Regions from separate parts of the Paraburkholderia sp. RL17-337-BIB-A genome, predicted to be linked through region 1. Evidence: riboswitches for the same ligand, from Rfam matches in the RefSeq annotation. Region 1 holds a riboswitch; each other region holds the start of a gene.

Region 1 (4,207 bases):
TTGGCGGCTTTGACGAAGACGTCTTTGCTGGTGCGTCCCCAGTCGGTGTTCAGATAGAGCACGGCGACACGCTTGAGGCCGAGCGTCTTCACGGCGAGGTCGGCGAGCAGCGGCTGGGCGTCGGCCTGGCTGACGGACGGACTCCAGATATAGTCGCCGCCTTTGGTGAAGTCAGGATGCGAGTTGGTAAAGCCGAGTTGCACGAGGCCGGCATGCTGATAAATCGGCGAGGCGGCCATTGAAGCGGGACTTGAGAAGTCGCCGAGTTCGATCAGGATGTGCGGATCGTTGACGAATTTTTGCGCGATCGTGATGGATTGGCGTGGGTCGCTCTGGCTGTCCTCGAAGACATAGTTCAGCGGGCGGCCGTTGATGCCATTGTGGCTGTTGATTTCATCCAGCGCGAGATCGAAGCCGGCCTTCCACTGAGCGCCGTACTGAGCGTTCTGGCCGGTAAGCGGGCCGCTGACGCCGATCAGGATCGGCTCGCCCGAAGGTGGCGCGGCGATTGCCGTTGACGTCGTGATTGCCGATGCGGCCAGCAGCAGAACTGCCGCGATATGAATGGCCCACGATGGGCGCAGGCTTGACGTGTTCGACATGGCTCCAGCCTCGATATGCATGAGATTGGAGTGAGTGTCGGATGTGTCCCGGCTTCGGGCAACCAAGCGATTCACATATCGTTATGCGGCCGGGGAACTTGTCCACAGAAAATGTTCGCAAGCCTGTGGATAACATTCTGGCAAGCGCGCCAAGTACTTGATGTATTGGGCTTCTCTCGTACTGCACGTCGGCGTGACCGCTGGCGCGGTCGCGCCTTTGCATCGGGCGTAATCGGACTTCACCGCGGCGTTCGCGGCCGCTCTTCATCAAAAAGTAAGCGCCTTCGTCGCGGCCTTCACGGCCGCGCCTCTCACATCAAAGGTAAGCGGACTTCGCCGCGCTGCGGTTCGCGGGCGCCAGCAGCTTGCTCCGCTCGACTATTGCGCCGAACAGCAACCCAATGGTCGTCCACATAACCACCTGCATCCCGATTGCCGCGACGCGAAACTTCCACAACAGCACCGCCGGGAAAGCCGCGGGCACTTCGTTGATCACCGGCATCGACAACTGCACGGCAGCAATGATCACGACAAACACCGCAGCAGCCACAATCGAGCCATTCCACGCGCCCAACGTCAGCGCCATCCGACGCCGCACCTTCAGCGAAAACACCATCGCGGCCACCGAGATCGCAATCATCAGAAAGAACAAGCCCGTCCGCATCCCGATCGTCTCGGGGTCACCCACCGAAGGGGGATTCGCCGGGTATTTAATGTTCGGGACGATGACCAGTGTGATAAACGCGCCAAGCGCCAGCCACGCAGACAACGCGCGGGCACTCAACGCACCAACGCGGCCATACGCAAACGCGAACACCAATGAGAACAGCCCGCCGAAGGCGGCGCCGTACGTCACCACGCCGGTCAACAATCCGAGCCCCGCTTGTGTACCGCGGCTCACCAGCTCGGGTTCGGGCGCTTCGCCTTTGGCGGCGTCGGCCTTTTCCTCGAAGGAAATCGCCTGATCCACCTGCGGCTCGCCCACCACTCTGGCGAAGCCGAACGTGAGCAATCCCGCGGCGATGCCCGCAAGCATGCCGCGTACCAACAATTTACCAACCATGTTCGACTCCGTTAGTGACAGGGAAAGCCGAGCAGATGGCGGCCGTCGTGCACGAATTCATGCACATACATGCCAGGCACGAGCGACGTGGCGCCTTCTTCGGCCCCAACGAAATAGATCGCGAGCAACAGCAGCAAGCCGCCGAACACGACCCAAGGCAGCAACTCACGCAGCGGAATCGGCGTGGGTTGAGCGACGGGCTGGGTCGCGGAATCGAAAACAGCGTTGGACATAATGGACATCTCCTGGGGGTAACGCGCCCCGATAGTCGATTGAAGAGGAATGGTGCGAAGCTCAGGTCTGGCTTTCGGCTTGTGAATGCCGATTACAGTGGCGCGACCGCGCCGGGCTCTCACCGGCTTCCGTGCTTCGCAGTGCCGCTATTCTACGCGCTAAACTTGACGTCCCGGCTACGCAGAGCATGCGCCTCATGCGTCTTACTTTAGTCTGGGCTCCACGGAAATCAACTGAATGGATACAAGGCTGTTACTGATCAGCCACGCAGCGACCGCGGCGATGCGCGCGGGCCGCTTCCCCGCCGACGATCCGCTCGACGCACGCGGCCTCGCCGAAGCAGGCGCCGCGCGTGGGCGCCTGTCGATTCCGGAGGATGCGGCGGCTTTCGTCAGCCCTTCGGTTTGCGCGCGCGAAACGGCCTCGGCCTTGGGTCTCGGCGCGGCGGTCCACGAGGGACTAGCGGATATCGACTACGGTCTATGGCATGGCCGCCGCCTCGCCGATCTCGCCATCGAAGCGCCGCAAGATCTCACCGCATGGACACACGATCCCGACGCCGTCGCGCACGGCGGCGAGTCCTTCAGTCGGCTCGTGAAACGGATAGGACAGTGGCTCGATGCGTTGGACGAAGAAGCGCGCGATACGCAAAATGTCGTAGCCGTCACGCACGCACCGGTGATCCGAGCCGCCATCGTTCGTGCACTCGGGGCGTCGCCGCAGGTGTTTTCGCGCATCGAGATCGCGCCGCTTTCGATGGTCGAGTTGCGACGCACGCGACGCGGTTGGACATGGTGGCCGGCGTCGCAATAACAGTCGCCGAAGTCTCCCCTTTGCCGGGGAAAGTACGATGACAATAGATAAATGGGCCAGATGGGTATGGCGCGCCGCGCACGCACAACCCATTCGAACCCGCATGGGCTGACTTATTTCCCCGATACAACCAACCTCAGCTTGTTCGAATCAGCCCGCGTCAACGCAATATCAGTCCGCTTGGCCCGCGTCCCGAGATAAAAATGCTGACGTCCCGGCGAATTCTGGTCATGCGTCGCGTCCGGCAAACACGACGCGATGTCCGCCGCGACAGCCTGCAATGCATCCGCACTGGAACCGGCGTCATGGTGCGGCGTCCACGTACATTGGTAATTGCCACCGCTCGCTGAACATTGCGCGTCGTCGCCATAGGGTTGCGCGACGCCCTTGCCATCGTCCGGCGTCAGCGAGGCCAAACCGTCCGGGGCCGCCGCGACGATTCGTTTGAGCGATGCGCACGGGCTAGGCGCATCGTCGGCATTCGCGCTGCACGGCAGCAACGCGCTCAGCGATACAGCGGCAATCGCGGCGGCGAGCATTCTGGTCTTGTTCATGTCGGCGCAGTCCTTCGAAAGGTGGCTCACAGATGGCATTAGCGCGACAGCACGCTTCGTGCCCACGCATACCGACAACTAACGCCTTCGTCGGCGAAGTCCATTGCCCTGCATAGCCCGTTTTTGCGCCGCGCATCATTGCTCGCATCCTTTGGTGTCGAACATCGCCGACAGGGCGCAGACCGACGTCAGCATGCGCGCACCGTTGTGGCCCACGCCCGGCACGATATGAAAGCTCTGCTTCAGGCCTTCCGGATGACGCGACTGGATATAGCGGTGATACGCTTCGGCACGCGCCACACGCTGCGGACCCTGCGCTTCGGCGGCACAGGTTTTGTCGAGCGCGCTTTGCTGCGGATCGTCGTCCGCGCCGCCGACCAGGTAGTCGATCCGGCGCGACGCATAAGTCGCTTCGAGTTGCGCGGGCGTACGGTCGTCGAGATAAGACGGCCGATTATCCATGCCGTATTTCCATTGATTGAAGTCGGCGCACTGCGCGGCATCGAACGGCGCCGCCAGCCCTTGCGCATTCGGCCGTTGCGCGTCGAAATACGCATACGTCGACGGACTCGCCACCACATAGCGCACGTCGATGCCTTCAGCGGTCAGCACGGCGACGTTACGCGCCGCCACCGCGTAACGTTGCACCACCTGCCCGCCGCCCGAATGCCCGGCGAACACGACATGCCGCAGATTTGGAAACAGCTTGCGATCCGCGAGGCGCGTCACGATCGCGTCCAGCACCTCGTACGAGCTGATGGCCAGCGGCGCCTGCGCTGCTTCGCCGCCCAACCACGCGTTGCCGGTCCAGCGCAGCAGATCGGCCGGTTCGTCATGCACGCGCAAGTCGAGCGTGGCGAGAAATTGCGGCGCGATCAGGAGCGTGCTGTCCGCGTCCGCGTGGGCGGCCTCGCGTGCATTCTGCGCGGTGCGAAAGTACA
Region 2 (4,207 bases), 400 kb from region 1:
GGACATCTTGTGAGTGCCGCCCACGCGGGCCTCCAGGTGATGGACCTGACAGGTGAAGCCATAGGGCGGCAGCCACTTCGCTATCGCGTCGGGTTCGAGGAAGGCCCGATAGATGCGTTCGGGCGTAGCGCGCAAGACGCGATGGAGATTGACGGTTCCGGTAGTCATGGTGTGTTCGCCTTTCACTTGGAGAAGTTGGACATACTCCTACGACGATTCGATGATCCGGATATCGACATAGGTTGAGACCAGGAAAAACCCTGGGCAGGCGATGGTCCATCGATCGGTTCAGAGTGTGGACCGGAACCGGCGCCCTCCCAGCCGTTCATGCCACCGGGAGGGCCATTTGCCGCTTAGAACGTATAAGCCAGCTTGCCAAACGCCGTACGTCCCAAAGTGTTGTACCCATATGCAGTGACGTACTGTCGATTAAACAGATTCGACAGATTCGCCGACACGGTCAGATGCGAATTGACCTTATAAGCAGCACGCAAAGCGACCGTTGTGTACGACGGCAGATAGATCGAGTTGAGCTGGTCGTCGAAGGTCGATCCCCCATAAAGCAGCGAGACGCCGGTGCTGAGCGCGTGAAGATGGAACTCGTCCCACGTGTGATCGACGCTCAGACTGGCCGTCTGGCGCGGGCGGCGGTTAAGCCACGTCTGGTCGGTCACGTCCTGCGGATTCAGCAGGCCGATCGCGAGGCTGACAGGCGTCGATTTGCCGAGCGTGCCCTTGTACGACAGATCGATGCCCTGGATGTGCGCCCGTCCAATATTCACGGGCAGAAACGTCGCGGAGTTGTACGAGATGAGGTCATGGACGCGGGTGTCATAAACGGCGGCCGTGAAGGTGCCGAACGAGGTGGTTGCGTCCAGCGCCGCCTCGATCGTGTCGCTGCGCTCGGGCAACAGGTTCGGGTTCGCAAAGCCTGGGTAGTACAGGTCGTTGAAGGTCGGCAGGCGGAATGCATTGCCATACGAAAGCCGCGCCGTATACACCGGGGTGATCGCATAGGCCACGGCGACATTGCCGGTATTGACCGAACGGCCCTGAATAATCTCGTGACGGCCCGCAAGGAACACCGTCAGGGCACCGAGCGTGACTGACTGATGGAGTGAGACCGCTGAATCGTTGCGCGTCGGCACGCCCTGAGGGATATCGACCGGCAGGAAAGCTTGCTCGCGGCTGAAGTCGTAGGCGAGCTTCGTCTCTCCGGACAGCGGTAGATCGAACAACGTCAGCGCCTTTTCCTGATGGGTCAACGAGGTTGACGTGCTGAAACGCGTCGAGTCGATCTCATCGGTCGGAATGGTGGGATTGTTCGCATAGAGGAACTGGCGGTCCGTGGCGTAGCCCACCGACTGGTCGAACTGGGTGGTCGGCGTAATGTCCAGGTGAAACGCGAGGCCCGTCGTCAACTGATGATCGAGCTGGCGATCGTCGCCACCGCCACTGTCATACGAAAGATCGGACGTGTGGTACAGGGCGAACGTGGAGAGCGACCAGTTGTCGCGCGCATAGCCGAGGCGCGCATCCACGTCCTGAGCATGGTACGGGTTTCGGCCATCCTCGTGACCGAATGCATACGGCTGGGTCGCATCGATCCCAGCGGTGTTGTAGTCGTGCAGGCCGAGCGAGTAGGTCAGGCCGGACAGTGCCGAGAGCGGACCAGTGGAGGGGATACTGCCGGAGGTCCGGACTTGCGTGTCGAAGGTTTTGTTCGAACCGCCGCCTACGGAGATCGTGGTCTGGTTCGGCTGATTGGATGCGTGATTGGTGAACAGTTGCACGACGCCGCCCATCGCAGCCGCACCGAACGACGCGGCCGCCGGCCCTGAGATGACTTCGACACGGTCGAACGAGGAGGTTGAGAGATCCGCCCACGCGGCCTGGCCGGTGGTTGCGGAGCCTACCCGGATGCCGTCGATAAACACCGCGACCTGGCTGCCGGATGAACCCCGGATGCTGACTGAAGCGAAGGAGCCGGGGCCGCCGTTTTGCGAAACGGTGACGCCGGGCAGCGTGGCGAGCGCTTGCGTGATACTCGGGTTGGCCGGGGACAGACGCTCGAGATCGGCGCGCGTGAGGACCTGGGTCGTGGCGTAGCGTTGGTCGAACGATTGCGGCAGGTGTTGGGTGTCGCCGGTGACAAGGATATTCGGCAGCGTGGTTTCGGCCGACGCTTGCGCGGGCAGTGGCAACGATGTGTCGTCCGCGGCCTGTGCAACCTGCCATGCGGAGACTGACAACACGGCGAGAACGCTATACATGCCGACGACGTGTCGGCGCAAGGTTCCCTGCGGGGAACCGGTTTGAACGGCGGTGGACATGACTGATCCTGAGGCTTGGGCTGTCGTTGCAACGGGCGCCGCATAGGCGGTGCTTGCACATCGGGACACCCCGCCCGATGCGGCTGCGCAGACCTCGGTTTGATGGCAGGTCTCCTGGCTCACGGGTCAACGTCACGTGCCGACCTTCCCGGTGCTCCAGTGGTCATGAATGGCACGGACTCGCCGCTTACAGTTGCGGGGACAGCCGCAGACTCGGAGCATCGCTGCTCGTACTGCGTTCCCTTTTGATCCCGGTTGATGGGAACCATCAAGGCGGAAGGGTAGCGATGCGTGGTGGTGACGTCAATTACTACGGCGTTTGCGGTACGCTGTTCGTCACTGTGATTGTGGTTTTCTTGTTCGGATCAGGCGATGCGTTGATATAGGTTGGCGAATGGTTTTTTGGGTGAGGTTTTGATGCGGCGTTTTCGTGGCATGGACTCTGTGCATTGCCGGATGGAAACGAGAGGGCCGCAGTGCGGGGTTGTTTGCATATTGATAGAGCTTGATGCCGCCCGCGAGCCCTATCGAGTCCTTGCTGATGAACCGCTCCGTCGTCGGATCATAGTACCGATACCGGTCGTAGTGCAGCGCCGTTTATGCATAAGCACGACGCTACGCGATGCGCCCGACGCGCCATCGACTGCAACAGTCACGCAACCGCAGCAGCCCTTCATGCCCTGGGAACACATCGACCGGTGGCTAGGCGCGGAGAAGTTCTTCAAGGCTGGCCAGCGCGTCTATGTCTCGGTTGACTACATCCGGCAAAGCCTCACGGTGACCCCGGAATACGATGAGGCCGCCAGGGCGCGTGGGCGCGCACAACGGACCATTGAGCGCAAGGCCACCAATGATGAACTGCGCAAGGTATGGCGCGCGCAGGCGCAGATAACCCGCTACTGACCATTACCACCGGATAGACATGCAAAGGGCCGCAATCGCGGCCCTTCGTTGTTACCACACTCGCATATCGGGAGAACAGAATCCAGACACAATATCCATCAACTCCAGAACTCTGTCTTCAATGTCTTCCGTTGCGCCAATCCTCAAGGAGTCGAGAAGCCTATACACGGATCCCGAACTAAAATTCTTCTCCCGGTATTTCACAAGAATCGCTCGTAGTAAATTGACGTCGCAATTCCTCTCCAATGCATCACGCAGCTCTCTATCTAGCACGCTATCCAGTTCGGCATTCATTACTTCACCCATTTGTCACGAGTTGAGGCAAGGGCCGCCTGATAGTCAGACAAGGACATGCTTGTACTCGGCTGGATCGTCCCATGGTTGGCACTATCCTGAACGTACTTGAGGGTATTTGGAAGATTCGCCGTGTTCAGCATGCATGCGCAGTCCTTTCCAGTGCCGCCCATACTTGCCGGACGCCTATGAGGCGGAAGGTTAGCCGCTGATCCCGGCGCAACCGAAATTCCTCCCGTGGCTGGGTGAACCATCCCATCCGAGCCGACAGGAATATCGACACCAGGACGCGCACCAAGTCCACGCGCCGTAGGCTCAGCAATAGGGAAACCATCGCTTCCGGTTTTCATCGCTCGATATACGTCGTCCCCTGTCAATCCGAGCGGGTCAACCCATGTAAGCGGATTGGGCGCATATTGATGCGCGTTGAGTCCGCCCTGTAACCCGATCGGATCCTTGCTGATGAACCGGCCGGTCGCCGGATCATAGTAGCGGTTGCAATTGTAGTGCAACCCTGTCTCTTCATCATGATACTGCCCCTGAAAACACAGCGCATTACCACCCCCCACCGGATCCGGCTTCTCCCTCCAAGTATCCTTCCATCCCCCCCACGCCTTAAACCGCGCGAGCCACACCACCTTCCCCGACTCATCCGTAAGCTCCTGCGGCGTGCCCAA
Region 3 (4,207 bases), on a different contig from region 1:
TCCTGGCTTTTTGCAGCGCTGCATCGGCGCGTTGATTCAGCGTGGAGGTCAGCGCGGACGGATCGCTCGCTTCCTGTTCGTAGAACAGCGTGATGTCGACGACGTCTTGCGGCACTTCCGCACTCGCCTGCGCATTCAGCGACAGTACGCCCGCGGGCTGATACTGCGTCACGCTCTGCGCGCGGGCCATGGCCGGCGCGAGTGCGAGCGCGGCAGGGGCGGCGCATACGAGCGCGAGAGCGAGTGCACGTGCGGTGTTTTTCGTCATTCCTGGACTCCTTGCTTGAACAGTGGTGCACGATTGAAGCGAACGCCGTGCGATGGCACAACGTTTGCGAGTCCGTTAGGCGCTTGTAACCTTAGCTTGGTTCCCTAATTTGACGTTTGCTCAACGCTTGCCTTCATGCCCGCGCAGAATTGCGCATGATTCAAGCGACATTCAAGCGACGCCACGTCGTATGCGCGTATGCACCGTCAAACAAGACGTTTGGTGATGAAGCGCCATTCGGCTTCAGTCACCGGCGTGATCGACAGGCGGTTGCCCTTGGCGAGCACGCGCATGTCCTTCAATTCCTCATGCTCACGCAGCGCGGCAAGCGGAATCAACGGGATCTTCTTCTTGAACACCACATCGACCAGCAGCCAGCGCGGCGTTTCCTGCGACGATTTCGAGTCGTAGTAGGGGCTCTTCCTGTCGAACTGAGTCGGGTCCGGATAGGCGGTCGACGATACTTCCGCGAGCCCCGCAATGCCTGGCTCAGGACAGCTCGAGTGATAGAACAGCACACCGTCGCCGACCTGCATCATGTCGCGCATGAAGTTGCGCGCCTGATAGTTGCGCACGCCGGTCCACGGCAGCGTGTGCTGCGGTGCGTGGGCGAGATGATCGATGCTTGCTTCGTCCGGTTCGGACTTCATTAGCCAGTAGCGCATGAATCGAATTGAACGTTAAGAGGTTGATGCGGAAGAAAATCGAGGCCCAAAGAAAAACGGCACCGAACCGAAGTCCGATGCCGTTTGAATAGGGTCCCCGCCTTAGCCGCTAGGCCGGCATCCTGAACCGGGGGTTCAGAATTGGTCGCAGTTAGCAGCACTTCGGGTACATCAGACAGAGTGACGCGCACACCCGTGCTACAAATTTCCACAACCGTGCACATGGCATTGGTTCAAGGAATATATGACCTTGGCGAACCAGGCAGGGAAGTCAAACCGATTGAATTCAAAAACGTTTGCATGAGTCTTGGCTCATGCACTTCGCTTGAATCCGCAGCCGATCTCAGGACCGGCTACAAGATACTTACTGCATGCTGTACTGCTGAATCACAGTACCCAGTTGTTCGTTCATTTGATGCATTGTACGCCGGATTTCTTCTGCGGGAAATGCTTCTCCGTGCCGCACGCTCGTTTGGAGCTTAAGCAGTTCCGATGCCAGCGACAGCGCAGCCATGACGGCAATGCGATCCGTGCCGCGCACATTGCTGTTGTTGCGGATCTTCGACATCTCGGCGTCGACGCGTGCCACCGCTTCGAGCAGCGCGCCTTCAGTTTCGGGCGAGCAGGCAAGGCGATAGGGCACGCCGAGAATCGATACTTCGATCTGCTTGGTGGTCATGCATTTTCTCCGTGGCGGGTGACGCCGCTCTCCGCTTCGACCTCATGCGGCGGGGTCTCGAGCAGATCGAGCTGATTGTCCGGCTCGCTGTGCGCGCGAGCCCGCGGCAGCTTTTCGAGGATCGCGTTCAGGCGCACTTGTGCGTCGTCGATCTTTGCCGACAGCGCGTCGCGTTCTGCTTGCAGTGCATCGCGCTCCTCGCGCATCAACGCGAGTTCAGTGCGCGTGGCCTCTGCTTCGGCGCGCGTTTGGGCGAGCTGATCTTCGAGCGCGAGCCGCGCTTCATTGTGGCGTTGGCTGATCGCGATCAGCTTGCCGATATTCTGTGAAAGTGTTTCGAGTTCGGTGAGCATCTGCTGCGTCCTCTAAAGACATCGCATTTTAGCGCGGAATGCCGCACGTTCCGACAATTGTCTCGTTTCGAGACGTAACAACATCGCTTTGTGCAGGCTTTTATCGAACCTACGATGAAAAACGATGCGGACATCGGACAATAACCTGCACAGAACAGAACGGATTGCACATAGATTAACCATTCTTGACGGACCCGAAGGCCACTTCTAAACTGGCCGCACTCTGGCGCCCGCGCGCATTTCACAGTGCGCAGTTCAGTGCGCTTGTTCGGGTGCGCTCTGTTAAAACGGGAAGCAGGGCGCGCCGTTCGCATGAACGCGCGAACCCGCGCTGTCCTCGCGACGGTAAGTGACCGCATACGGCATGCAGCACGCAGGTCGATTCTGATCTCGTGTTTGAAGCCGAACATGCGAGTGTGCCACTGCGCGCCACGCGTGGGAAGGCGGGATCGATGTGTCGTCAGCCCGGATGTCGGCCAGAGGGCGAGGGGCGTCCCCACGAAAACGTAAACAGCGTGGGTGCCTCCGCGGGTACCTCATACGCATTGGCCGGCGGCGAAGCGGGCCGAGCACGCTACCCACGACTCGAATACGTTGGCGGTGACCGCGAAGATAGCAGCGGTGCGCTGAGCGGCTATGGTGTAGCGAATTTGCCGGCGCGCTATAAAATCAAGAAGGCGAAGTACGTGGCCGCGCAAATCCAGAACCTGTTGAACAAGGACTATGAAACGGCCTACCTGTATCACTCGCCGCGGCGCGGAGCGTATGTCACGGTCGGTTGGCTGCGGCAGTGACGAACGTCCTTCCATGAGAACGTGCCGGTGAGCCGCAGCTCGAGCCCGCTGCCCGCGACCACGCTGCGCGTGATGAGCGCGAAGCGCGCGGCCGCGATCTGGCTCGTGCTCGCGGGAATCGCGCTGCTCGTGCTGCTGGCGTCGCTCGCGCTCGGCAGTGTGTCGCTGGCGCCTGCGCGGGTATTGGCGGCGTTGCTGCCGTCGCATGCCTCGCATGTCGAGTCCGCCGATCTTGCCGGCGAAATCGTGCGCACGCTGCGTTTGCCGCGGGCGGTGGCCGGCTTTGCATGCGGCGCCTTGCTTGCGCTCGCGGGTGCATTGCTGCAAGTGCTCTTGCGTAACCCATTGGCCGAACCCTATGTGTTAGGTGTGTCGGGCGGCGCGGCGAGCTTCGCGCTGGTCGCGATGATCGCCGGTTGCGCGTGGTGGCTCGTCGATGCCAGCGCGTTCGCCGGGGCCTTCGTATCGATTCTGCTGGTGCTCGGACTCGCACGCCGCGAGCTGTGGCGCGGCGTGCCGCAGGACACGTCGCCGCGTTTGCTGCTGACCGGCGCGGTGATCGCGGCCGGTTGGGGCGCTGTCATTACCTTGCTGCTCAACCTCGCACCGGACAATCGTCTGCGCGGCATGCTGTTCTGGCTGACCGGCGATCTGAACGGTGGCGCGATGCCGTGGACGGCGCTCGCGGTGCTCGTCGTCGTACTCGTGGCGATCGTGCCTGTTGCGCCGCGTCTGAATGTTCTGCTGCGCGGCGACGCCGCCGCGCAGGCGCTCGGCGTCGCCGTGATGCCGCTGCGTTTGCGCGTGTATCTGGTGGCGTCGCTGGCGGCCGCAGCGGCCGTGACTACAGCGGGCACGATCGGTTTTGTCGGCCTGGTGGTGCCGCACATGCTGCGGCTTGCGTTCGGCAATGATCAGCGCATGCTGCTGCCGGCCGCGGCGCTCGGTGGCGGTGTCGCGGTGATGGGCGCGGACCTGATTGCGCGTACCGTGATTGCACCGGCGCAATTGCCGGTCGGCGTCATCACGTCGATTGTCGGCGTGCCGGTGTTTCTGTGGATGCTGTTGCGCAAACGTCGATGATGAACGCCTATAACGCCCAGCATGCGGCGCTCAGCGCGCAACGCCTGACCCTGCGCGCGGGCATGCGCACCCTGCTCGACGCATTCACGCATACGTTCTATGCAGGCGAGATCTGGTGCATTGCCGGACCGAACGGTGCGGGCAAGACGACACTGCTGTCCGCACTCGCGGGTCTGACGCAACCGTCGGCGGGTCACGTCGAACTGGACGGTGTGCGTCTCGCCGACTGGCTGCCGTTGCCGCTCGCGCAGCGTCGCGCGCTGCTGCCGCAAAGCGCAGCGGACGCCTTCAGCGCGAGCGTGCTCGATATCGTGATGCTGAACCGCTTTCCACATCTGACCGGCTGGGGTTGGGAGGGCGAGGCC

Evidence for each region. A riboswitch is a leader RNA that binds a small molecule or an ion and turns the genes downstream of it on or off. The one in region 1 is predicted to bind cobalamin.
Region 2: it holds a riboswitch for cobalamin, as region 1 does, so the genes downstream of both, P0D84_RS33985 (TonB-dependent receptor domain-containing protein) here and P0D84_RS35715 (CbtB domain-containing protein) in region 1, are expected to answer to the same signal.
Region 3: it holds a riboswitch for cobalamin, as region 1 does, so the genes downstream of both, P0D84_RS15715 (TonB-dependent receptor) here and P0D84_RS35715 (CbtB domain-containing protein) in region 1, are expected to answer to the same signal.

Annotation. Positions count from the first base shown of each region.
Region 1 covers NZ_JARESY010000002.1:3,373,595-3,377,801, forward strand. The annotation lists gene P0D84_RS35705 (ABC transporter substrate-binding protein) at 1-602, opposite strand, end outside; gene P0D84_RS35710 (CbtA family protein) at 919-1,665, opposite strand; gene P0D84_RS35715 (CbtB domain-containing protein) at 1,677-1,898, opposite strand; adenosylcobalamin (AdoCbl) riboswitch at 1,952-2,039, opposite strand; gene P0D84_RS35720 (histidine phosphatase family protein) at 2,137-2,712, shown strand; gene P0D84_RS35725 (hypothetical protein) at 2,826-3,266, opposite strand; gene P0D84_RS35730 (alpha/beta hydrolase) at 3,402-4,207, opposite strand, start outside.
Region 2 covers NZ_JARESY010000002.1:2,976,180-2,980,386, reverse strand. The annotation lists gene P0D84_RS33990 (SRPBCC family protein) at 1-168, opposite strand, end outside; gene P0D84_RS33985 (TonB-dependent receptor domain-containing protein) at 354-2,273, opposite strand; cobalamin riboswitch at 2,421-2,618, opposite strand; partial or broken gene P0D84_RS33980 (RHS repeat-associated core domain-containing protein) at 2,814-2,930, opposite strand; gene P0D84_RS33975 (hypothetical protein) at 3,009-3,236, shown strand; gene P0D84_RS33970 (RHS repeat-associated core domain-containing protein) at 3,530-4,207, opposite strand, start outside.
Region 3 covers NZ_JARESY010000001.1:3,512,107-3,516,313, reverse strand. The annotation lists gene P0D84_RS15740 (SIMPL domain-containing protein) at 1-268, opposite strand, end outside; gene P0D84_RS15735 (EVE domain-containing protein) at 475-933, opposite strand; RNA gene ssrS (6S RNA) at 1,024-1,205, opposite strand; gene P0D84_RS15725 (cell division protein ZapA) at 1,298-1,612, opposite strand; gene P0D84_RS15720 (ATPase) at 1,609-1,965, opposite strand; cobalamin riboswitch at 2,219-2,460, shown strand; partial or broken gene P0D84_RS15715 (TonB-dependent receptor) at 2,559-2,759, shown strand; gene P0D84_RS15710 (FecCD family ABC transporter permease) at 2,832-3,842, shown strand; gene P0D84_RS15705 (ABC transporter ATP-binding protein) at 3,839-4,207, shown strand, end outside.